DNA from 2 places in the Streptomyces sp. NPDC026206 genome. Region 1 is predicted to be linked to the other one. Evidence: riboswitches for the same ligand, from Rfam matches in the RefSeq annotation. Region 1 holds a riboswitch; the other holds the start of a gene.
The links. Region 1 has a riboswitch for glycine ahead of gcvT (glycine cleavage system aminomethyltransferase GcvT). Riboswitches for the same ligand answer to the same signal wherever they lie in the genome.

Region 1 (11,893 bases):
ACCGGATTTACCAACGCCGCCGCCCTGCGCCACCAGTTCGTCCGCTCGCTCGGCACCACCCCGCACACCTACCGACGCATGTTCCGGGGCCCCGCACGGCTGTGACGGCCCGGGCGCCCGGCCGAATGGAGGACAACCATGCTGCACATCGCGGTGATCGGCGCGACCGGAGCGGTCGGCCGGGAGTGCCTCGGCCTCCTCGACGGCGGCATCGTGCCCGTGGCCCGGGTGACCGCCGCCGCCTCCCCGCGCAGCGCCGGCCACGACCTGGGCGCCGAACTCGGCCTGAAGCTGCCCATGGCACCGGTCACGGCCCTCGACGATCTCGACCCCGAGGGCCTGGACGTGGCCGTCCTCAGCGCGGGCGCCGACATCAGCAGAGCCCGGGCGCGACGGCTGGCATCGGCCGGCGCGCTCGTCGTCGACAACAGCTCCGCGTTCCGCATGGATCCCGCCGTCCCCCTGGTCGTACCGCAGGTCAACCCGCACGAGCTGGCCGTCCGGCCCGCGAGCGGCATCGTCGCCAACCCCAACTGCTCGACCATCCAGCTCGTACGGGCCCTCCACCCGCTGCACACCCTCGCCGGGCTGGAGAGCGTCGTCGTCTGCACCTACCAGGCGGCCTCCGGGGGCGGCCTGCGCGGCCTGGACGAACTGGCCGGGGACTCGGCCGCGCTGCTCGCCTCCGCGGGCGCCGGGCCCACCCGGCCGGGCGGCCGCTTCGGACAGCCGCTGGCCTTCAACCTGGTGCCCGAGATAGGGCTGCCGGACGGGACCGGCTTCACCCACGAGGAGCGCAAGCTCGCCCGCGAGCCACGCAAGATCCTCGGCCTGCCCCGGCTGCGGCTGACCGCGACCGCCGTGCGCGTGCCGGTCTTCCACTGCCACTCCGAGGCCGTGTACGTACGGCTGCGCGAACCCGTCACGGCCGGTGCGGTCCAGGAGGCGCTGGCGGCGGCGCCGGGCCTGCGCGTCCACCGGGACGGCTACCCGATGCCGCGCACGGTCTTCGACGGCCCGGAGAGCCGGGCCGCCGTGCACGTCGGGCGCATCCGTGTCGAGCCGGACGACCCGCGCGGGGTCTGGCTGTGGGTCGTCGCCGACAACCTGTGGGTCGGCGCGGCGCTCAACGCCCTGCAGATCGTGCAGACGGCGGTGCGGCGGGGGTGGCTGCGGTGAACGCGCCCGCCGCCCCCCTGGTGCTCAAGTTCGGCGGCTCCGCGTTCGCCGAGCTCGACGGGTTCACGCGCATCGCCCGCTACGTGGCCGGGCGTGCCGCCGCTGCCGGGCGGCCGGTGGTCGTGGTGGTCAGTGCCATGTCCGGTACCACCGGCCGGCTGCAGGAGACCCTCGACCACCTCGCCCCCGACCCGCCCGGCGAGGCCGCGGCCATGCTGCTCACCAGCGGCGAGACCGTCAGCGTCGCCCTGCTGGCCGCCGCCCTGGGCGCGGCCGGCCTGCCGGCGAGCGCCGTCCCCGCCGCCGGCACCGGCCTGCTCGGCGAGGGCCCGCCGCAGCACGCCGAGCTGATCCGCGCCGACCCTGCTCCCCTGCGTGCCGCCCTCGGCGCCCGCCGCGTCGCGGTGGTGCCCGGCGGCCAGGCCGTGGACGGTGCCGGGCACACCGTCATGCTGGGCCGCAACAGTTCCGACCTGTCGGCGGTCGCCCTCGCGGGCGGCCTGGGCGCGCCCGTCTGCGAGCTCTTCTCCGACGTCCCGGGTGTCTGCACCGCCGACCCCCGCCTGGTCCCGGCCGCGCGGACCCTCGGCGGCGTCGACTACGCGACGGTCGACCGCATGTCGCGGCACGGGGCCAAGGTCGTCCACACCCGCGCCGTCACCTGGGCCCGGCGCACCGGCGTCCTGCTGCACTGCCGTCCGCTGCCGCCGCTCGCCGGCGAGGGCACGACGGTCGGCCGGGGCCCGGCCTCCGCGGCGGTCGTCGTGGCCGCCCACGACGACCGGCTCAGCCGCGTCACCGCCCTCTTCTCGGACGGGCGCGCCGAACACGCCCTCGTCCCGCACGCCGAGGCGCCGGGCCGGGCCCGCCGCGCCCACGAGAGGCTGTTCCCCGGGGCGGAGCGGGCCTTGGGCGGCAGGGCTGCCGGGCCCCTGCCGCCCAAGGCCCGCTCCCCGCACAGTGATGTGCTGATCACATGAGCCTCTCACGCGAGAGGGGCCGGTACGGATGTCCGTACCGGCCCCTTCCCGTCCGCCCCGGGCGCTGACGCGCCTTACAGCGACGGGTACAGCGGGTGCTTGTCCGCCAGGGCCGTGACCCGGCCGCGCAGCGCCTGGGCGTCGGCGTCCCCGAAGGGGGAGGGAGCCTTCAGCGCCTCGGCGATGATGTCGGCGACCTCGCGGAAGTCCTCCGCCTGGAAGCCGCGGGTGGCCAGCGCCGGCGTGCCGATCCGCAGACCCGAGGTGACCATCGGGGGCCGGGGGTCGTTCGGGATGGCGTTGCGGTTGACCGTGATGCCGACCTCGTGGAGGCGGTCCTCGGCCTGCTGGCCGTCCAGCTCGGAGTTGCGCAGGTCCACTAGGACCAGGTGCACGTCCGTGCCGCCGGAGAGGACGGAGACGCCCGCCTCCTTGACGTCGTCCTGCATCAGGCGCTCGGCGAGGATCTTCGCGCCCTCCAGCGTGCGCTGCTGGCGCTCCTTGAACTCCTCGCTCGCCGCGACCTTGAAGGAGACCGCCTTCGCCGCGATGACGTGCTCCAGCGGACCGCCCTGCTGGCCGGGGAAGACCGCGGAGTTGATCTTCTTGGCGAGCTCGGCCGTCGAGAGGATCACACCGCCGCGCGGACCACCGAGGGTCTTGTGCGTGGTGGTGGTCACGACGTGCGCGTGCGGCACCGGGGAGGGGTGCAGCCCGGCGGCGACGAGGCCCGCGAAGTGGGCCATGTCGACCATCAGGTACGCGCCGACCTCGTCCGCGATCCTGCGGAAGGCCGCGAAGTCCAGCTGGCGCGGGTAGGCCGACCAGCCGGCGACGATCAGCTTCGGGCGGTGCTCCTTGGCGAGGCGCTCGACCTCGTCCATGTCGACCAGGTTGGTGGCCTCGTCGACGTGGTAGGCGACCACGTTGTAGAGCTTGCCGGAGAAGTTGATCTTCATGCCGTGGGTCAGGTGCCCGCCGTGCGCGAGGTTCAGACCCAGGATGGTGTCGCCGGGGCTGAGCAGGGCGAACATCGCGGCGGCGTTGGCCTGTGCGCCGGAGTGCGGCTGCACGTTGGCGTGCTCGGCGCCGAAGAGCGCCTTGATGCGGTCGATCGCGATCTGCTCGACGACGTCGACGTGCTCGCAGCCACCGTAGTAACGGCGGCCCGGGTAGCCCTCGGCGTACTTGTTGGTGAGGACCGAGCCCTGGGCCTCCATGACCGCGACCGGAGCGAAGTTCTCCGAGGCGATCATCTCAAGGGTGGACTGCTGGCGGTGGAGTTCGGCGTCGACGGCGGCGGCGACGTCGGGGTCGAGCTCATGGAGGGAGCTGTTCAGAAGCGACATGAGTTCTTCCTGGGCGGGGGGAGAGGCGGGGTCAGCCGGCGAAGGCGGTGTACTCGTCGGCGGACATCAGGTCCTCCGGCTCGTCCGTGATCTTCACCTTGAACAGCCAGCCGCCCTCGAAGGGGGCGGTATTCACCAGCGCCGGGTCGTTCACGACGTCCTCGTTGATCTCGACGATCTCGCCCGTGACGGGGGCGAAGAGGTCGCTGACCGACTTGGTCGACTCCAGCTCACCACAGGTCTCGCCCGCGGTCACCGTGTCGCCGACGGGCGGCAGCTGGGCGTAGACGACATCGCCGAGCGCGTTGGCCGCGAACTCGGTGATGCCGACCGTCGCCACGCCGTTCTCGACGGCCGAGAGCCACTCGTGCTCCTTGCTGTAACGGAGCTGCTGGGGGTTGCTCATGACTAGATTCTCCTGTACGCGCGTGGGTGCTGGTGCAAGGGGTCTTGACGGGTGGGACGAGCGGACTCAGCGTTCCCGCTTGTAGAACGGCAGGGCGACGACCTCGTACGGCTCATGGGCGCCGCGAATGTCCACCGATACCCCATCCGTGCCGGGCGCGGCGTGCGCCGCGTCGACGTAGGCGATCGCGATCGGCTTGCCGAGGGTGGGGGAGGGGGCGCCCGAGGTGACCTCGCCCACCACCTGGCCGCCGACCGTCACGGGGTAGCCGGCGCGCGGCACGCGGCGGCCGGTCGCGATCAGGCCGACCAGCTTGCGCGGCGGCGCGGCCTCGGCCCGCGCGGCGGCGGCCAGCAGCGCCTCGCGGCCCACGAAGTCCCCGCCGCCTGCGGACTTGTCGAACTTCACGACCCGGCCCAGCCCCGCGTCGAACGGCGTGGTGGCGGTGGTCAGCTCGTGCCCGTACAGCGGCATGCCCGCCTCCAGGCGCAGCGTGTCGCGGCAGGAGAGGCCGCAGGGCACCAGGCCCGCGTCCGCGCCCGCCTCGGTGAGCGCCTGCCACAGCTTCCCGGCGTCGGCGGGGGCGACGAAGAGCTCGAAGCCGTCCTCGCCGGTGTAGCCGGTACGGGCGATCAGCGCGGGCACGCCCGCGACGGTGCCCGGCAGGCCCGCGTAGTACTTCAGCCCGTCCAGGTCGGCGTCCGTGACCGATTTGAGGATGCCGGGGGAGGCGGGGCCCTGGACGGCGATCAGCGCGTAGTGGTCGCGGTCGTCGCGCACGGCCGTCCCGAAGCCGGCGGCGCGCTCGGTGAGCGCGTCCAGCACGACCTGGGCGTTGGATGCGTTGGCGACCACCATGTATTCCTCGTCCGCCAGGCGGTAGACGATCAGGTCGTCCAGGATGCCGCCCTCGGCGTCGCAGATCATGGTGTAGCGGGCGCGGCCGACGGCCAGCGCGGACAGGTTGCCCACCAGGGCGTAGTCGAGGGCCTGCCCGGCCTGGGGGCCCGTAAGGGTGATCTCGCCCATGTGGGAGAGGTCGAAGAGACCGGCGCGGGTGCGCACGGCGAGGTGCTCGTCGCGCTCGCTGCCGTAGCGCAGGGGCATGTCCCAGCCCGCGAAGTCGGTCATGGTGGCGCCCAGGCCGCGGTGCACGGCGTCGAGGGCGGTATGGCGGGGGGCTTCGGTCATGGTCAGGCTCCCGGACACGAGTCGGAGGTCGGCCCTCCCCATCTGTCATCGGAACCTGAGAGGTTCACCGGGAGCCCGTGGGTCCCCCGGCTTGCACCTTGGGTGGGGCCACCGCCACGAGGAACGGGGCCCGCTTTTCAGATCTGCCTCACCCGCGCGGTACGGGGCCTGAGAGATTCAAGGGAGGAACTTGCTCCTTCGGCGCCCGGTGCACAAGGCACCAGGACTCTCCCGCGCGGATTCGAGCGGCCGGTATGCAGTTGATAGACATGCCGTTGGCGCGCACATCATTGCACGTACGAGCGTGCGAGGGGCTGCCCACTCCCGCATGAATTGGATTACCTTTTCTTTACGGTCCGTGGGTAGGGGGCAGGCAGCGGACGGGGGAGGGGAAGGCGATCACGGTGCGTACGGACGTCCAGGGGGAGGTGCCGGCCGCCGCGACGGCGGGGCCGCCCACGGGGGTGCGGGACCTGCGCGGCGCCGGCCGCGCCGAGCTGCGCTATCCGCTCGGTGACCTGCTCGTCGTCTCCGGGATGCCCGGCAGCGGCAAGTCCACGCTGATGCGGCGCGCCGTGGCCGCGGCGGACGCCCGGGGCGCTGCCGTCCACCGCGTGGACTCCCAGGACTCCCGCGAGCGCGTGGAGCGGCGGACGCCGCAGTGGCTGCCGTACGCGGTCTACCGCCCGCTCGTGCGCCTGGCGCATTACGGTGCGCTGCGGCGCGCGCTGCGCTCGGACGGGAGCGTCGTGGTGCACGACTGCGGTGAGCGCGGCTGGGTGCGCCGCTGGCTCGCGCGCGACGCGCGGCGCCGGGGCGGCGCGGTGCACGTGCTGCTGCTCGCCGTGGAGCCGCACACCGCGCTCGCCGGCCAGGCGGAGCGCGGCCGCCGCGTCTCGCGCCAGGCCTTCGCCCGCCACCACCGCGCGATGACCCGCCTCCTGACGGACGCCACCACCGGCCGCACCCCCCCGGGCGCGGCCTCGGCCACCCTCCTCGACCGCCCCGCCGCCGACACCCTCACCACCATCGCCTTCGGCTGACGGCCCGTGGCGGCTCCCCCGGCCCGCGCGGACCCCGGGGCCCTACGGGGCACCGGCGCAGAGGGAGGCGGGGTGCAGCCGTTAAGGTGCGGGTGCGGTGGTGACGAGACGGTGGTTGGGACAGGTGAGCGTGTCCGAGCAGTACGGGTGGGGCCCGGAGCAGGGTGGCGGCGGCGCCGGGGCGTGGCCTGCCAATGAACTCGAAGAGGTGCTCGCCGCCTCCCTGGGCGCGCCCGACGCGGGCGCGCGCATCGTGGAGGTGCTCGGCCGCAGCAGCGTGTGGATCCCGCTGCCCAACGGCGGCTCGGCCGGCAGCCCCGGCCTCGACCTGCCCACCATGGAGCTGGACGGTGCGGCGTACGTGCCCGTCTTCAGCTCCCGGGAGCAGTTCCTGCGGGTCGCGGGGGAGCGGATGCCGTTCGCCGTGGCCCCCGCCGTGGAGTTCGCCCGCGGCCTGCCCCCGCAGGTCGGCATCGCCGTCAACCCCGAGGGCGCGGTCGGCGTGCCCCTGCCGCCGCCCGCCGTCGCCGCACTGTGCCGGGCCGGCCGCACGGCCCTGGACGGCGACGCCACCGGCGGCCGGGTGCGGTTGTTCGAGCCGGACTGGCAGGAGGAGCCCACCGCGTTCCTGGCCGCCGCCGGCCTGCAGTTCGCGGCCGCCCAGGTCGTACGGACCGCTCGCCGCACCCTGGCCAGCGTGGAGGGCGCCGGCCCCGCGCTGTTCGTCGGGGTGGAGCTGGACCTGCCCGACCCCGCGAGCCGCACCGCCGCCATGGAGGCGCTCGGCCGGGCACTGGGCGAGGCGGCCGTTGTCTGGCCCGTACAACTGGTCTTCCTGGACGTCGCACACGACCCCGTGGCCGACTGGATGCGCGACCGGGTGCGTCCGTTCTACGACCGTGACCTGTGACAGCCCTCATGCCCGCCGCCGCGGGCTCGTAAGCTGGTTGGAACAGACGGCCAAGAGAAGAGGCGGACCCAGGTGAGCGCGGGCGCGGAGAGCGGCGTGGAGCAGGTGCTGCGCCAAGTGGCGCCCGGCAGGTACGACACGTACGAGGCGCTGCTGGGCGCGCTCGCCGAGGGCCGGGTCTGGATGCTGCTGTGGCACGGCCAGGCCGGGTCCCCCGACGCCCAGTACGGCAACATGGAGGTCGACGGCCTCGGCTACGCCCCCTGCGTGACCTCCGCGCAGGAGCTCGCCGCCAGCGGCTGGAACCGCGCCCACGAGGTCGTCTCCGGCCGGGACATCGCCGCCTCCCTCTACCCCGACCGCTGGGGCCTGTGGCTCAACCCGCACGCGCCCGGCGGCGGCGTCGGCATCCCCTGGCCCGACCTGCGCCGGATCACCGCCGGTCTGGACCGGCTGCCCGCCGGACCCCTGCGGCTGAGCGAACCGGCCGTGGACATTCCGCAGTTCTACGCCCTGCTCGGGCAGAACGCCCACCGCACCCCCGTGGTGCGGTCGCTGCGCCGCGCCTGGGTTCAGCCCGCGCTGGGCACGCCCTACCTGGCCATCGGGCTCGACCTCTACGACACCTCACCGGTGGCCGTGGAGTCCGTGCGGCTGATGATGCAGCAGTCGGTCGGCGTGGTCCCGGAGGGGCTGCCCGTCTCGACGGTGTCGATGGCGGACGAGTACGACCCGGTCGCGATGTGGATGCGCGCCAACGCGCGGCCCTTCTTCGACCGTGACGCCTACGGCGCGGCCGCCCCTGCCCCTGCCGCAGGCCATGCCGCCGGCTACGGCTACCCCCCGCAGCAGGGCTGGCAGGCCGGGGCGTACTGACCCCTTCGCCGGGTCACCGCCCCGCTCCCGGGCGACCCGTGTCCGTATAACGGAAGCCCCCTACGCACATCACGGTTGCGCATACATTGCGGATGAGGTCTGGCGGGTGATCGCCGGCGCGTTGAAGACTCCCGCCAACAAGGGCCGTCCGGCCCCGCGTACGACGCTTCTCCCGTACGACCTGCTCAGCGTGCACGTCCCGCACCTCCCGCACTTCCTGCACCGCTGCACCTCGCGCACCTCCGCACCATTCGCACCTGATGTGAACCAGCCGCTCTGCATGCGGCGGGCGTTGGGCCGGTCGACGCCGGTCGAGAGGGGTCCACCAGACGATGACGGCACCACTGCACGATACGGGCGCGGCCGAGGCCGCCGCCGACGGTGTGGTAACTGTCCCCGCCGGCGTACCGGCGAAGGCCATCGAGGGCCGTTCCCCCTGGCGCATCGCCTGGATGCGGCTCAAGCGCGACAAGGTGGCCCTGACCGGCGGCATCGTGGTGGTGCTGCTCGTCCTGGTCGCGCTCTTCGCGCCGGTCATCGTGGGACTGTTCGGGCATCCACCGAACGAATTCCATGAAGAAACGATTGATCCGCTGTTCAGTACCCCCAAGGAGGCCTGGGGAGGGATCAATTCGGACTTCCTCTTCGGCGTCGAACCGGGCAACGGCCGCGACGTGTTCAGCCGGGTCGTCTACGGCGCCCGCATCTCGCTGCTCGTGGCCTTCCTCGCGGCGGTCGTCGCCGTGCTGATCGGCACGGTGCTGGGCATCGTCGCCGGCTACTTCGGCGGCTGGATCGACGCGGTCGTCAGCCGCGTCATGGACCTGCTGCTGGCCTTCCCCCAGCTGCTGTTCATCATCGCGCTCGTCTCGGTCGTCCCCAACTCGCTGTGGGGGCTCTCGGGTTCGGGGGTGCGCATGGCCGTGCTCATCGCGGTGATCGGGTTCTTCGGCTGGCCGTACGTCGGGCGCATCGTGCGAGGTCAGACGCTTTCGCTCAGGGAGCGCGAGTATGTGGAGGCGGCCCGCAGCCTCGGTGCCGGGCGGCTGTACATCCTCTTCCGTGAGCTGCTGCCCAACCTGGTGGCCCCCATCACCGTGTACGCCACGCTGATGATCCCCACCAACGTGCTCACCGAGGCCGCCCTCAGCTTCCTCGGCGCGGGCGTGAAGCCGCCGACCGCGTCCTGGGGGCAGATGCTCTCCAAGGCCGTCTCGACCTACGAGGCCGACCCCATATTCATGATCATCCCCGGTCTGGCCATCTTCGTCACCGTGCTGGCCTTCAACCTCTTCGGCGACGGCGTACGGGACGCGCTGGACCCCAAGGGCTCGCGCTGACGCGCCGGCCCCACCGACCACCCGAGCCCACCGCCCCTGTCGATCCGTCAGGAGGCCGTTCCCGAAATCCGCCGGCCCGCTCCCCGGGCGGCGACAATCACGGAGGTCGCGACATCTTGACTCACCGGAGTACTTCGAGGCGCCAACTGGCCGCGGGGGCGGCCCTCGTGGTCGCGGCCCTGATCGGCACCAGCGCATGCGGCGGTGGCGGCAGCAGCAAGGAGGGCAAGGGCGGCGGCAAGGCCCCCGGCTTCAACGCCGCCGTCGACAAGCTGGCCAGTTCCTCCGACAAGAAGGGCGGCGAGCTGAAGTTCATCGGCACGCAGGACGCCGACAGCTGGGACCCCCAGCGCGGCTACTACGGCTTCATGTGGGACTTCGCCCGCTACTACACCCGCACCCTGGTCACTCCCAAGGCCGCACCCGGACCGGAGAGCTCGACGGTCGTCCCGGACATGGCCACCGACACCGGCAAGCTCTCGGACGACAAGAAGACCTACACCTTCACCCTGCGTGACGGCCTGACGTGGGAGGACGGCCAGCCGGTCACCGCCCAGCAGATCAAGTACGGCATCGAGCGCACCTGGGCGCAGGACAAGATCTCCGGCGGCCCGACCTGGCTGATGCAGGTCCTGGACCCGGACAAGGAGTACAAGGGCCCCTACAAGGACGAGAGCAAGGACAAGCTCGGCCTGAAGGCGATCGAGACGCCGGACGAGAAGACCATCATCTTCAAACTCCCCAAGCCCAACGGCGACTTCCTGCAGATGCTGGCCATCCCGGCGGCCGGCCCGGTGCGCCCGGACAAGGACACCGCGGAGAAGTACGGGCAGAAGCCCTTCTCCAACGGCCCCTACAAGTGGGTCTCCTACGAGCCCAACAAAGGCCTGCAGCTGACCCGCAACGACAAGTGGAACCGGGACTCCGACCCGGTCCGCAAGGCGCTGCCGGACAAGATCTCGGTCAAGCTGACCACCAACGCCGACGACATGGACAACCGTCTGATCGCCGGCGACTACGACGTCGACATCAACGCCACCGGCATGGGCTCGGCCGGCCGCCAGAAGGCACTGCAGTCCGCCAAGGCCAACGTCGACAACCCGCAGACCGGCTTCATCCGCTACGCGGCCTTCCCCAAGTCCGTCGCGCCGTTCGACAACGAGCACTGCCGCAAGGCGGTCATCTACGCCGCCGACCACACCTCGCTGCAGACCGCCCGCGGCGGCCCCGAGGCGGGCGGTGACATCGGCACCAGCATGCTGCCGCCGGCCGTCAAGGGCTACGACCCGGGCTACGACCCCTTCCAGCTCAAGCAGGGCAAGCCCGACGAGGCCAAGGCCAAGGAGGAGCTGAAGGCCTGCGGCAAGCCGGAGGGCTTCAAGACCACCATCGCCGTCCGCAACAACAAGTCGCCGGAGATCGCCACCGCCGAGTCGCTGCAGGCGTCCTTGAAGAAGGTCGGCATCGAGGCCCAGATCGACCAGTACGACGGCGCGCAGGCCGCCGGCATCGTCGGCGCCCCCAAGAACGTCAAGGCCAAGAACTACGGGATCATCATCTTCGGCTGGGGCGCGGACTTCCCCAGCGGCCAGGGCTTCCTGCAGCCGATGGCGGACGGCCGCTTCATCCAGGAGAGCGGCAACAACAACTACACCGAACTCAATGACCCGGAGATCAACAAGCTCTTCGACCAGGCCATCGCGGAGACCGACCCCGAGAAGGCGGGGAAGATCTTCCAGGAGGCCAACAAGAAGGTGACCGAGGGCGCCTGGTACCTGCCCTTCACCTACGAGAAGAACATCATCTGGCGCAGCTCCCGGCTGACCAACGTCTACACGGCCGACTCCTACAACGGCCGCTACGACTACGCCTCGCTCGGTGTCGTCAAGTGACAGTCCGTCCGCTCCACCGGCGCACCCGCCGCTAGGCCCGAAGGGCAGGTGAGGGCCGCGCGCGGTGGCCCGGGACGCCCCCAGGGGATCCCGGGCCACCGCCGGGCCGAACGCAGTGTTCGCTTACATCGTCAGACGGCTGATCGCCGTCATCGTGATGCTGCTCGTGGTCACCCTGGTGACCTTCGGCATCTTCTTCGCGATCCCGAAGCTCACCGGGGCCGACCCCGCCGCCCTGTACGTCGGCAAGCAGGCGGACCCGGCCACCATCGAGGGCATCCGGGAGAAGCTCGGGCTCGGTGATCCGATCCTGGTGCAGTTCTGGCACTTCGTCTCCGGCATCTTCGCCGGTCGCGACTACGCCGGCGGCGGAAGCTCGGTGCACTGCGACGCGCCCTGCTTCGGCTACTCCTTCCGCACCGAGCAGGCCATCTGGCCGGTGCTGCAGGACCGGCTGCCGGTGACGCTCTCGCTCGCCGGGGGCGCGTGCGTGCTGTGGCTGGTGGGCGGCGTCACCACCGGTGTCGTCTCCGCCCTCAAGCGCGGCAGCCTCTGGGACCGCGCCGCCATGAGCATCGCCCTCGGCGGCGTCTCGCTGCCGATCTACTTCACCGGCCTGCTCTCGCTCGCGGTCTTCTCCTACGGGCTGGGCTGGCTGGACGGCGAGTACGTGGACTTCGCCGACGACCCGGCGGCGTGGTTCGGCGGCCTGATCCTGCCCTGGGTG
Region 2 (11,893 bases), on a different contig from region 1:
GAAGCCGGCGCCGAGATCCGTGAGCACACCGTCGTCGGCTCCAACGTCGTCGTCAAGAGCGGTGCCTTCCTCCACAAGGCCGTCGTCCATGACAACGTCTATGTCGGTCAGCAGAGCAATCTGCGCGGCTGCGTCATCGGCAAGAACACCGACATCATGCGCGCCGCCCGGATCGAGGACGGGGCCGTCATCGGGGACGAGTGCCTGGTCGGTGAGGAATCGATTATTCAGGGCAACGTCCGGGTCTACCCCTTCAAGACCATCGAGGCGGGCGCGTTCGTCAATACCTCGGTCATCTGGGAGTCCCGGGGCCAGGCCCATCTCTTCGGCGCCCGAGGGGTGTCCGGCATCCTCAATGTGGAGATCACCCCCGAGCTCGCGGTGCGGCTCGCCGGCGCGTACGCGACCACCCTCAAGAAGGGCGCGACCGTCACCACGGCGCGTGACCACTCCCGTGGTGCGCGGGCGCTCAAGCGGGCGGTGATCTCCGCCCTGCAGGCCAGCGCCATCGACGTCCGGGACCTGGAGAACGTACCGCTGCCGGTGGCCCGCCAGCAGACCGCGCGCGGCAGCGCCGGCGGCATCATGATCCGTACATCGCCGGGCGTGCCGGACTCGGTGGACATCATGTTTCTCGACGAGCGCGGGGCCGACCTCTCCCAGGCCGGGCAGCGCAAGCTCGACCGGGTCTTCGCCCGCCAGGAGTACCGGCGTGCCTTCCCCGGGGAGATCGGTGATCTGTCCTTCCCCTCCAGCGTCTACGATTCCTACACCGGTTCGCTGCTGCGGTCCGTGGACACCACCGGTGTCGCGGAGGCCGGTCTGAAGGTGGTCGTCGACGCCTCGAACGGCAGCGCGGGGCTCGTTCTGCCCAGCCTCCTCGGCCGGCTCGGGGTGGACGCGCTCACCATCAATCCCGGGCTCGATGAAGCGCGGCCGACGGAGACCGCCGACGCCCGGCGTTCCGGGCTGGTGCGGCTCGGGGAGATCGTCGCGTCGGCGCGGGCGGCGTTCGGTGTGCGGTTCGATCCGGTGGGCGAGCGGATCTCCCTCGTGGACGAGCGCGGGCGCATCGTGGAGGACGACCGGGCCCTGCTGGTGCTGCTCGACCTGGTCGCCGCCGAGCGGCGCAGCGGGCGCGTGGCGCTGCCTGTGACCACCACCCGTATCGCCGAGCAGGTGGCCGCGTACCACGGCACGCAGGTGGAGTGGACGACGACGTCGCCCGACGACCTGACGAGGGTCGGGCGGGCCGAGTCGACCATTTTCGGCGGGGACGGCCGCGGCGGGTTCATCGTGCCCGAGTCCAGCAGTGTCTTCGACGGGACGGCCGCGTTCGTCCGTCTCATCGGGCTGGTGGCGCGTACGCAGCTCACGCTCAGCCAGATAGACGCACGGATTCCCCGTGCGCACGTCCTGCGCCGCGACCTGGCGACGCCGTGGGCCGTCAAGGGCCTGGTCATGCGGCACGTCGTGGAGGCGGCGGGGGATCGGTCGGTCGACACCACCGACGGTGTGCGGGTGGTCGAGGCCGACGGGCGCTGGGTGATGGTGCTGCCCGATCCCGCGGAAGCGGTGACGCATCTGTGGGCGGAGGGGCCTGACGACGCCTCCGCGCAGGCGCTGCTGGACGAGTGGTCGGCAGTCGTGGACGGCGCCGGGCGCTGACGCCGGCGGGGCGCAGCGCGACTGGGGCGTGAGGGGCGCCGTCTCCCTGTTCCCCGGAATGTCCCGGATCTGTCCCGGATCCGGCGCGCCGGTGGGGCCATTGGGAGACGGCGCCCCCGACGTGCGACGATGTGCGGCATGTCGCAGCAGCCCCCCGTTCGGAGCACCTCATCGCCGCCGCCGCGCCCCGATGCCTCGATGTCGCTGCTGACCAATGTGATGGATCACAGCCTCGACGACGGCTACGCGGAGGCGGCGGCCCGTCGGGGCGAGGGCGGCAAGGGCCTCCCGAGCACGCTGCGCGCCAAGTTGGGGCTTGCCGCCGCGCTTCTGCTGGCGGCCGTGGTGGTGACCCTCGGGGCGGCGCAGGCGCGGATATCGGCACCCACGCTGGCCAAGGAGCGTGAACAGCTCATCGCGCGCATCGAGGCGGAGACCTCGGCCGCCGACACGCTGCAGAAGAACGTCGATACCCTGCGCGACGCGGTCGGCACCAAGCAGCGTGATGTGCTGCAGAAACACGGGGGCGACAAGGCGGAGTTGGTGTCCCTGCTCGCCGGAGCCACGCCTGTGCAGGGACCCGGGGTCAAAGTAGTCGTCGACGATGCCAAACAGACCAAAACGGGCGGTGGCGGGCCCCGTGAGAGCAGTGGTTTCTCCGACACCGGGCGCGTGCGCGACCGTGACATGCAGCGCATCGTCAACGGTCTGTGGCAGTCCGGCGCGGAGGCGGTCTCCGTCAATGGGCAGCGGCTGACGGCGCTGTCGGCGATCAGGGCCGCCGGTGACGCCATACTGGTCGACAACAGGCCGCTGGTGCCGCCGTACACGGTGCTGGCGATCGGGAACGGTCAGCGGCTGAGCACCGCTTTCCAGGACAGTGCCGACGGGCAGTATCTGCATGTTCTGCAGCAGAACTACGGGGTCCGCGCCAGCATTTCCGCCCAGGACGAAGTCCGGCTGCCTGCCGCGCCGAGTCTGATCGTACGTACCGCAAAGCCAGGGAAGGGCAGATCGTGATCGCCGTATTGGGCCTCATCGTGGGAGTCGTGGTCGGACTGGTCGTCCGCCCCGTGGTGCCGACGGCGGTCGAGCCCTACCTTCCCATCGCCGTCGTGGCGGCGCTGGACGCGGTGTTCGGCGGCTTGCGGGCCATGCTGGACGGCATCTTCGACGACAAGGTCTTCGTCGTGTCGTTCCTGTCCAATGTGGTCGTGGCCGCGCTGATCGTCTTCCTGGGCGACAAACTCGGCGTAGGGGCGCAGTTGTCCACGGGCGTCGTGGTCGTCCTGGGTATCCGAATCTTCTCCAATGCGGCCGCTATCCGGCGGCACATCTTCCGGGCGTGAGACCGATGAGCACAGACGACACCCCGGAGAAGTCCGGAGCGGCGGGACAGCCCGAGGGCGCGGAGGAGCCGCGAAAGCCGCAGAAGCCGCAGCCCTCGGAGGGTGCGCGGGAGCGGCCTGGGCCTGCCGGGCCGTCGGGCGAGGAGGCCGGCGCCGGCGAGCCGGAGCGGCCCGCCCTGCCGGAGCCCGGCGAGACGCCGCGGCCTGAAGCGGAATCCGAGGCCGCACCGCAGCCGGAGCCCGTCCCGCAGGCCGGGCCCGTGACCCGATCGGAAGACGGTCCAAAGGCCGTGCCGTTGACGGGACGTCAACGGCTGCTGAACGGACTGTGGCCACCCAGGTTGACGAGGGCGCAGCTCACCGTGGCGGTTCTGCTGTGCGTGCTCGGCCTCGGGCTGGCCATCCAGGTCCGGTCGACGAGCGACAACAGTGCTCTGCGCGGGGCCCGGCAGGAGGACCTCGTACGGATTCTCGACGAGCTGGACAACCGGACCAAGCGGCTCGAGGACGAGAAGCGGCGGCTGGACAACCAGCGCACGCAGCTGGAAAGCAGTTCCAACCAGGCTGCCGAAGCCCGTAAGCAGACGGCGCAGAAGGAGGAGCAGCTCGGGGTGCTCGCGGGTACGGTGGCGGCCCAGGGGCCCGGCATCGAGCTCACGGTGAGCGACACCAAGGGTGCGGTCGAGGCGGACAAGCTGCTCGACGCCATCCAGGAGCTGCGGGCGGCGGGCGCGGAGGCGATCCAGATCAACGATGTCCGGGTCGTCGCCGACACCTACTTCTCGGGCTCTGCCGGAAAGGTGGAGATCGATGGCAAAAAGGTCTCTCAGCCCTATAAGTTCAAGGTCATCGGCAAGCCGCAGGATCTGGAGCCCGCACTGAACATCCCCGGTGGTGTGGTGCAGACTCTGGAGAAGGAGCAGGCCGCCGTCTCCGTCTCCCGGTCTGAGAAGATCATTGTGGATGCCTTGCGCCCGGCGAAGCGGCCTGACTACGCTCGGTCGTCATCGCAGTGAGACCGTCGCGCAGACGGGGCCCGTGGGGAGGGCGGGAGGTTGCGGGGGGTCGCCGCACCAAGTTCGTGGTGCGTGATGGAAACTGTCTGTTGACTGCGGACGTTGTAAGGATGTCCAGGTCGGACGGTGTGTGCAGCAAGGGTTTGTCCTGCCCCACGGGCGGGTCTGTTTCGGTCAAGGGGAATCGCCCGTGAAGTTGTTTGCGAAGTTGTTCGGCAAGAGCGCACGCCAGGAGGGCGGCACCGCCCGGCACCGGGCGTCGCGCCCGGTGGACAGCGGTGAGGGGGGCCAGGAAGGCCGTCCGCTGTTCCGCGACCAGATGGACGCCGCGGGAGCGCCAGGAGGCGACATTCCGGGCAGTCAGGGCGCGTCCTCTGTTGACCCTGCCCAGGCGGGGCGCATAGGTTTCGGGGCACCAGCAACCTCAAGTGCGGGTGGAGGGTTTGCCTTGCCGGTATGTACGAGGTGTGGCCACCGGAACGCCGAGGCCAGTCGGTTCTGTTCCAACTGCGGTGCGCCGCTGCGGCCGGGAGCCGTGGCCGAGCGCGCGTCGGAGACGACCTCGACCATCTCCATCTCAGGTCTTGAGGCGTACGACTCCGAGACGACCGGCCAGACGCAGATCCCGGCCCTGTCGCCCGAGGCGCAGGCCGCCGTCGACGCGCTGCCGTTGGGCTCGGCGCTGCTGGTGGTCCGGCGCGGTCCCAACTCCGGCAGCCGCTTCCTGCTGGACGCCGATGTGACCACCGCGGGCCGGCACCCGCAGAGCGACATCTTCCTCGACGACGTGACGGTCTCGCGCCGGCACGTGGAGTTCCGCCGCGAGCGGGACGGCAGCTTCACCGTCACCGACGTCGGCAGCCTCAACGGCACCTACGTCAACCGTGAGCCCATCGACTCGGTCGCGCTGTCCAACGGCGACGAGGTGCAGATCGGCAAGTACCGGCTGGTCTTCTTCGGCAGCCAGCGGGGCATCTGACCCTCCCCCGGACTCCGTCCGGGGGTACCCCCAGGGAAGGGCCATGCTTCGAACACCGTCGGGCGGTACCGGATCTCCCGGTGCCGCCGGTGCGGAGGGCCGGCTGGTGAGCATCGGAACGGTGCTCAACCTGCTGCGCGAGGAGTTTCCCGAGGTCACCATCTCCAAGATCCGTTTCCTGGAGGCGGAGGGCCTGGTCGAGCCGCAGCGCACGCCGTCCGGATACCGCAAGTTCAGCACGGACGATGTGGAGCGGCTCGGGTACGTGCTGCGGGTGCAGCGCGACCACTATCTCCCGCTCAAGGTCATCCGCGAGCAGCTGGACGCACTGGCCCGGGGCGAGCGGGTCCAGCTGCCCGCCCCGGCGCAGCCCCGTGACGCGCTGGACCTCCTGGACGCCCCCGAGGTGCCGGAGGGTGCCGACGGGGGAGCCGGCGCCCCTGCGGGCCGCACAGCCGCCCGCATCGGCCGGGCGGAGCTGCTGGCCACCACGGGCGTCACCGAGGACGAGCTGGCCGAGTGGGAGTCCTACGGCCTGCTGTGCGCCCACCCGGACGGCGGATTCGATGCCGATTCCGTGACGATCGCACGGCTCGTCTCCGACCTGGGCGGCTACGGGCTCGAGCCGCGCCACCTGCGCGCCGCGAAGGCGGCCGCCGACCGCGAGGCCGGGCTCATCGAACAGGTGATCGCCCCGCTGCGCAGGCACCGCAACCCCCAGACCAGGGCACATGCCGAGGCCACCGCCAAGGAGCTGGCCGCCTTGTCCGTGCGGCTGCACGCCGCCCTCGTGCGGGCCGCACTGCACCCGCGGGGACGGTGACTGTCAGTGCCCGACTACCCAAACCTGCCGGGCACGTCCTAGGGTTGCTGTGTGAACGAGCTCGATGTCGTGGGTGTCCGGGTGGAAATGCCCTCCAACCAGCCGATCGTGCTCCTGCGTGAAGTGGGAGGCGACCGTTACCTCCCGATCTGGATCGGACCCGGGGAGGCGACGGCCATCGCCTTCGCCCAGCAGGGCATGGCGCCTGCCCGCCCGCTGACTCACGACCTGTTCAAGGACGTGCTGGAGGCGGTCGGACAGCAGCTCGCGGAGGTCCGCATCACGGACCTGCGCGAGGGCGTGTTCTACGCGGAGCTCGTCTTCGCCAGCGGGGTGGAGGTCAGTGCGAGGCCCTCCGACGCCATAGCGCTTGCACTGCGCACCGGCACGCCGATCTACGGCAGTGACGGCGTGCTGGACGACGCGGGGATCGCCATCCCGGACGAGCAGGAGGACGAGGTGGAGAAGTTCCGCGAGTTCCTCGACCAGATCTCGCCGGAGGACTTCGGCACCAACAGCCAGTGAGGCGCGCGCGACGGCAGGCGCACGGCCGCGGAGAGCGGGCCGTGCGATGGTCGCATCGAGGCGACCGCGTGGCGCATTCGAGTAGCCTTTCCCGCTACCTGGACACGTAAAACCACTCTCAGGGTGATTATCACTCGGCGTGCCGAGTGTGGCGATCGTTGACGCACCCCGAGTGACTGCCTACCGTCGAGAAGGCAGGTCAAGGACGGAGGTCGGCGTGAGAAGCACGGGCGACGGTACGGCGGTTGGCGGTCCGTATCCGCTGCAGGGGGGAACGGTCGAACCAGTGCCCCGCTATTCCGCTACGGCGGCGGTCACCACTCCGCGGGGGAGCGATTCCGAGGGCTCCGAGGGCTCCCGGGCCTCGGACGGCATCGGATACCGGGGGCCGACGGCATGCGCGGCGGCGGGCATCACCTACCGGCAGCTGGACTACTGGGCGCGTACCGGGCTCGTGGAGCCCAGTGTGCGCCCCGCATACGGTTCGGGCAGTCAGCGGCTCTACAGCTTCCGGGACGTCGTCGTCCTGAAGATCGTGAAGCGGCTGCTGGACACCGGGGTCTCCCTGCAGAACATCCGCACCGCGGTGCAGCATCTGAGCACCCGCGGCATGGCGGATCTGGCGCAGATGACATTGATGTGCGACGGCGCCACGGTGTACGAATGCACCTCGCCCGACGAGGTCGTCGACCTCCTCCAGGGCGGCCAAGGGGTCTTCGGGATCGCCGTGGGTGTCGTCTGGCGCGACGTCGAGAGCGCGCTGGCGCAGCTGCACGGGGAGCGTGTGGACACCGGGGAGACGCTCGTGGGCCACAACCCGGCGGACGAGCTGGCGCGGCGCCGCAACCGGGCCGGCTGAGCCGGCCGGGCAGCACGCACCGGGCGCCCCCGCCCGCCGCGAAGCGGCGCCGCGAGGGGCGCTCCGCCGCAGGTCGGCGCCATTGTCAGTGGCATGCGGCAGCATCTGTCGGGTGAGGGGTGCGCCGACGATTCTCCATCTGGACATGGACGCTTTCTACGCTTCGGTGGAGCAGGCGTCCAAGCCCAGCCTGCGCGGAAAGCCCGTGGTGGTCGGAGGCATCGGTCCGCGTGGCGTGGTGGCCACCGCGTCGTACGAGGCGCGGGTCTTCGGCGTCCACTCCGCCATGGCGACGGCCCAGGCCCGCAGGCTCTGCCCCCACGCCGCCTACCTCACCCCCCGCTTCCGGCTGTACCAGCAGGTCAGCCAGGAGGTCATGCGGCTGCTCGGCGAGCTGTCGCCCCTGGTGGAGCCGCTGAGCCTCGACGAGGCGTTCGTCGACCTCGAGGCGGGCGGCGTGGAGGCGTCCTCGGTGGCCGTGCGGGCGGTGGGGGAGCGGCTGCGGCGGGACATCAAGGCGGCCACGGGGCTCACCGGGTCCGTCGGCCTCGCCGGATCCAAGATGCTCGCCAAGATCGCCTCGGAGGAGGCCAAGCCCGACGGCCTGGTCGTCATCGAGCCCGGCACGGAGCTGGAGATGCTCGGGCCGATGTCGGTCCGCGCCATCCCCGGCGTGGGACCCGCCACCGCCGAAACGTTGCGGCGCGCCGGGATCACCACCGTGGCCGAGACGGCCGAGGCGGGCGAGGACGAGCTGGTGCGGCTCCTCGGCAGGGCCCACGGCGCCGGGCTGCACGCCCTCGCCACCGGCCACGACGAGCGGCCCGTCGTCGCCGAGCGGGACGCCAAGTCCGTATCGGCCGAGGACACCTTCGCGGAGGACCTCACCGACCGCATCCGGGTGCAGCTGGAGCTCGCCCGCCTCGCCGACCGGTGCGTACGGCGGCTGCGGGATGCCGGGCGCTCGGGGCGCACCGTGGTCATCAAGGTGCGCCGCTACGACTTCTCGACGCTCACCCGCTCGGAGACCCTGCGCGGCCCGACCGACGACCCCGCGGTGGTGCGGGAGGCGGCGGCCCGGCTGCTCGACGGCGTGGACACCACCGCGGGCGTGCGGCTGCTCGGCGTCGGGGTCTCCGGGCTCGCCGACTACACCCAGGAGGACCTCTTCGCCCAGGCCGCGAGCGAGGCGGCGGCCGCTCCCGGCGCCGCGCCACAGGAGGGCGACGAGCCCCAGCAGGCCGCCGACGCCCCCGGCAGGCCCCACCAGTGGCTGCCCGGGCTGGACGTCCGGCACGAGGAGTACGGGAGCGGCTGGGTGCAGGGCAGCGGCGTCGGGCGGGTCACCGTCCGCTTCGAACAACCCTGGTCCGGGCCCGGCCGGGTACGGACCTTCCGCGTCGAGGACCCCGCACTCCAGCCGGCCGAGCCGCTGCCGCTCGTGCGGCCCCCCGAGGATCAGCCCCCTCGGGCGCCCGGCAGCTCGAGCCCGTAGTGGTGGTAGAGCTGCAGCTCCTGCTCCGGCGAGAGATGCCGGCCCACCCCGAAGCCCGGAGCCTGCCGGATCAGGGCGCGGTCGTAGGGAATGCGCAGCACATCGCCCTCGACGTGGCTCGGCTCCAGTGGCACGAAGGCGTCCCGGCCGAAGAGCCCGGTGCGTACGGCCGCCCACTGCGGTTCCCCGGTCGCGTCGTCGAGGTACACCTCGTCCACCGTGCCGATCTTCATGCCGTCGCGGTCGAAGGCCTTCCGGCCGATCAGACTCCGCGGGTCGATGTCGGTCTGCACGGTTCCTCCCTTGATCACGCACCTGCCCCGCCGGCCGGACCCCCGCCGACGAGCCCCCCGGATGCCTCGCAGAGCCCTGTGACAACCACGAAAAGGCACAAAGCGGTAACCGGCCACTCGGGAGATCCGCCCGGAAAGGCGCGCTGGTAGGCTGGCGATTGGCCGCAGACCCGTGCGGGAGAGTCCTCCATCAACACCCGGTCCAGAGGCCGGGCGCTGGCGGAGGCGCCGAAGGAGCAAATCCTCCCCGGAATCTCTCAGGCACCCCGTACCGCACAGGCGAGGTCACTCTGGAAAGCAGGGCGGGCCCCGGTCAGGCATGACGCCGAGCCCTTCCTCACCGACGGTGAAAGCCGGGCCGCAGCATGCCCGGTGAAGCTCTCAGGTTGAGATGACAGAGGGGGAGGCCGTCCGGGTACCCGCGCCGTGGTACCCCTCGCAGGTCGTGACGACCAGGAGGCCTCCGCAGATGACAGCCCACCGCAGCTCCCTTTCCGACCTGGAACGTGGCATGCCCTTCGAGGCCCGCCACATCGGGCCCGACGGGGAGGCCCAGGCGAAGATGCTCGCCCAGGTCGGCTTCGGCTCGCTCGACGAACTCACCGCGGCCGCCGTGCCGGCCGTGATCCGCAGCGCCGAGGCGCTCCGGCTGCCCGCCGCCCGCACCGAGGCCGACGTCCTCGCCGAGCTGCGCACCCTCGCGGACCGCAACCAGGTGCTCGCCCCCATGATCGGCCTCGGCTACCACGGCACGTTCACCCCGCCGGTGATCCTGCGCAACGTCATGGAGAACCCGGCCTGGTACACGGCGTACACGCCCTACCAGCCCGAGATCTCCCAGGGCCGGCTGGAGGCGCTCCTCAACTTCCAGACCGTCGTCGCCGATCTGACCGGGCTGCCCACCTCCGGCGCCTCCCTCCTCGACGAGGGCACCGCCGCCGCCGAGGCGATGGCGCTCTCCCGCCGGGTCGGCAAGGTCAAGAACGGCGTCTTCCTCATCGACGCCGACACCCTGCCGCAGACCATCGCCGTCATACAGACGCGCGCCGAGCCCACCGGCGTCGAGGTCGTCGTCGCCGACCTCTCGGCGGGCATCCCCGACGAGATCGCCGAGCGCGGCGTCTTCGGCGTGCTGCTGCAGTATCCCGGCGCCTCGGGTGCCGTGCGCGACCTGCGCCCGGTCATCGAGCGGGCCCACGAGCTCGGATCGATCGTCACCGTCGCCGCCGACCTGCTCGCCCTGACGCTGCTCACGCCGCCCGGCGAGCTCGGCGCCGACATCGCGGTCGGCACCAGCCAGCGCTTCGGCGTCCCCATGGGCTTCGGCGGGCCGCACGCCGGCTTCATGGCCGTACGCGACCGATTCGCCCGCAGCCTGCCCGGCCGCCTCGTCGGCGTATCCGTCGACGCGGACGGCAACAAGGCCTACCGGCTCGCCCTGCAGACGCGTGAGCAGCACATCCGCCGCGAGAAGGCCACCAGCAACATCTGCACCGCCCAGGTGCTGCTCGCCGTCATGGCCGGCATGTACGCGGTCTACCACGGCCCCGACGGCCTGGCCGGCATCGCGCGCCGCACCCACCGCTACGCCACGGTCCTCGCCGAGGGCCTGCGCGCCGGCGGTGTCGAGATCGTCCACGGCTCGTACTTCGACACCCTCACCGCGCGCGTCCCGGGACGGGCGGCCGAGGTCGTCGCCGCGGCCCGCGCGCTCGGCGTCAACCTCCGCCCGACCGACGCCGACCACGTCGGCATCGCCTGCGACGAGACCACCACCCGCGCCCACCTGGCATCGGTGTGGTCGGCGTTCGGCGTCGATGCGGACGTCGAGGCGCTCGACGCGGAGGTGGCCGACGCGCTGCCCGGGGAACTGGTGCGCGCCGGCGAGTACCTCGCCCACCCGGTCTTCCACCAGCACCGCTCGGAGACCGCGATGCTGCGCTACCTGCGCCGCCTCGCCGACCGCGACTACGCCCTGGACCGGGGCATGATCCCGCTCGGCTCCTGCACCATGAAGCTCAACGCCACCACCGAGATGGAGCCGGTCACCTGGCCCGAGTTCGCCGCGCTGCACCCCTTCGCACCGGTCGAGCAGGCCGGCGGCTACCTCACGCTCATCACCGAGCTGGAGGAGCGGCTCGCCGAGGTCACCGGCTACGACAAGGTCTCCATCCAGCCCAACGCCGGCTCGCAGGGCGAGCTCGCGGGTCTGCTGGCGGTCCGGGCCTACCACCGTGCCAACGGTGACGAGCAGCGCACCGTCTGCCTCATCCCCTCCTCCGCGCACGGCACCAACGCGGCGAGCGCCGTGATGGCCGGCATGAAGGTCGTCGTCGTCAAGACCGCCGACGACGGCGAGGTGGACGCCGGGGACCTGCGCGCCAAGATCGAGCAGTACCGCGACGAGCTGGCCGTGCTGATGATCACCTACCCGTCCACGCACGGCGTGTTCGAGGAGCACGTCGCCGACATCTGCGCCCTCGTGCACGAGGCGGGCGGCCAGGTCTACGTCGACGGGGCCAACCTCAACGCCTTGGTGGGCGTGGCCAAGCCGGGTGAGTTCGGCGGCGACGTCTCGCACCTGAACCTGCACAAGACCTTCTGCATCCCGCACGGCGGCGGCGGCCCGGGCGTCGGCCCGGTGGCCGTCCGCGCGCACCTCGCCCCGTACCTGCCCAACCACCCGCTGCAGCCCACCGCGGGCCCGGCGACGGGCGTCGGGCCGATCTCGGCCGCGCCGTGGGGCTCCGCCGGCATCCTGCCGATCTCCTGGGCGTACGTCCGGCTGATGGGCGGCGAGGGCCTCAAGCGCGCCACGCAGGTCGCGGTACTCGGCGCCAACTACATCGCCAAGCGCCTGGAGCCGCACTACCCCGTGCTCTACAC

Region 2: linked by a shared signal. The riboswitch ahead of gcvP (aminomethyl-transferring glycine dehydrogenase) and the one ahead of gcvT (glycine cleavage system aminomethyltransferase GcvT) in region 1 are both predicted to bind glycine.

What each region holds. Positions count from the first base shown of each region.
Region 1 covers NZ_JBEZYL010000006.1:215,525-227,417, reverse strand. Annotated here, with positions in the region: gene AB0F13_RS12420 (helix-turn-helix domain-containing protein) at 1-105, shown strand, start outside; gene AB0F13_RS12415 (aspartate-semialdehyde dehydrogenase) at 139-1,179, shown strand; gene AB0F13_RS12410 (hypothetical protein) at 1,176-2,159, shown strand; gene glyA (serine hydroxymethyltransferase) at 2,234-3,508, opposite strand; gene gcvH (glycine cleavage system protein GcvH) at 3,540-3,914, opposite strand; gene gcvT (glycine cleavage system aminomethyltransferase GcvT) at 3,981-5,105, opposite strand; glycine riboswitch at 5,253-5,349, opposite strand; gene AB0F13_RS12390 (AAA family ATPase) at 5,570-6,148, shown strand; gene AB0F13_RS12385 (enhanced serine sensitivity protein SseB C-terminal domain-containing protein) at 6,273-7,058, shown strand; gene AB0F13_RS12380 (enhanced serine sensitivity protein SseB C-terminal domain-containing protein) at 7,164-7,934, shown strand; gene AB0F13_RS12375 (ABC transporter permease) at 8,267-9,274, shown strand; gene AB0F13_RS12370 (ABC transporter substrate-binding protein) at 9,388-11,166, shown strand; gene AB0F13_RS12365 (ABC transporter permease) at 11,282-11,893, shown strand, end outside.
Region 2 covers NZ_JBEZYL010000019.1:1,721-13,613, forward strand. Annotated here, with positions in the region: gene AB0F13_RS23320 (mannose-1-phosphate guanyltransferase) at 1-1,668, shown strand, start outside; gene AB0F13_RS23325 (DUF881 domain-containing protein) at 1,807-2,688, shown strand; gene AB0F13_RS23330 (small basic family protein) at 2,685-3,017, shown strand; gene AB0F13_RS23335 (DUF881 domain-containing protein) at 3,023-4,033, shown strand; partial or broken gene AB0F13_RS23340 (zinc-ribbon domain-containing protein) at 4,353-4,550, shown strand; gene AB0F13_RS23345 (FHA domain-containing protein) at 4,569-5,012, shown strand; gene AB0F13_RS23350 (MerR family transcriptional regulator) at 5,056-5,835, shown strand; gene AB0F13_RS23355 (bifunctional nuclease family protein) at 5,887-6,360, shown strand; gene AB0F13_RS23360 (MerR family transcriptional regulator) at 6,578-7,219, shown strand; gene AB0F13_RS23365 (DNA polymerase IV) at 7,332-8,714, shown strand; gene AB0F13_RS23370 (PRC-barrel domain-containing protein) at 8,678-9,007, opposite strand; glycine riboswitch at 9,173-9,291, shown strand; gene gcvP (aminomethyl-transferring glycine dehydrogenase) at 9,477-11,893, shown strand, end outside.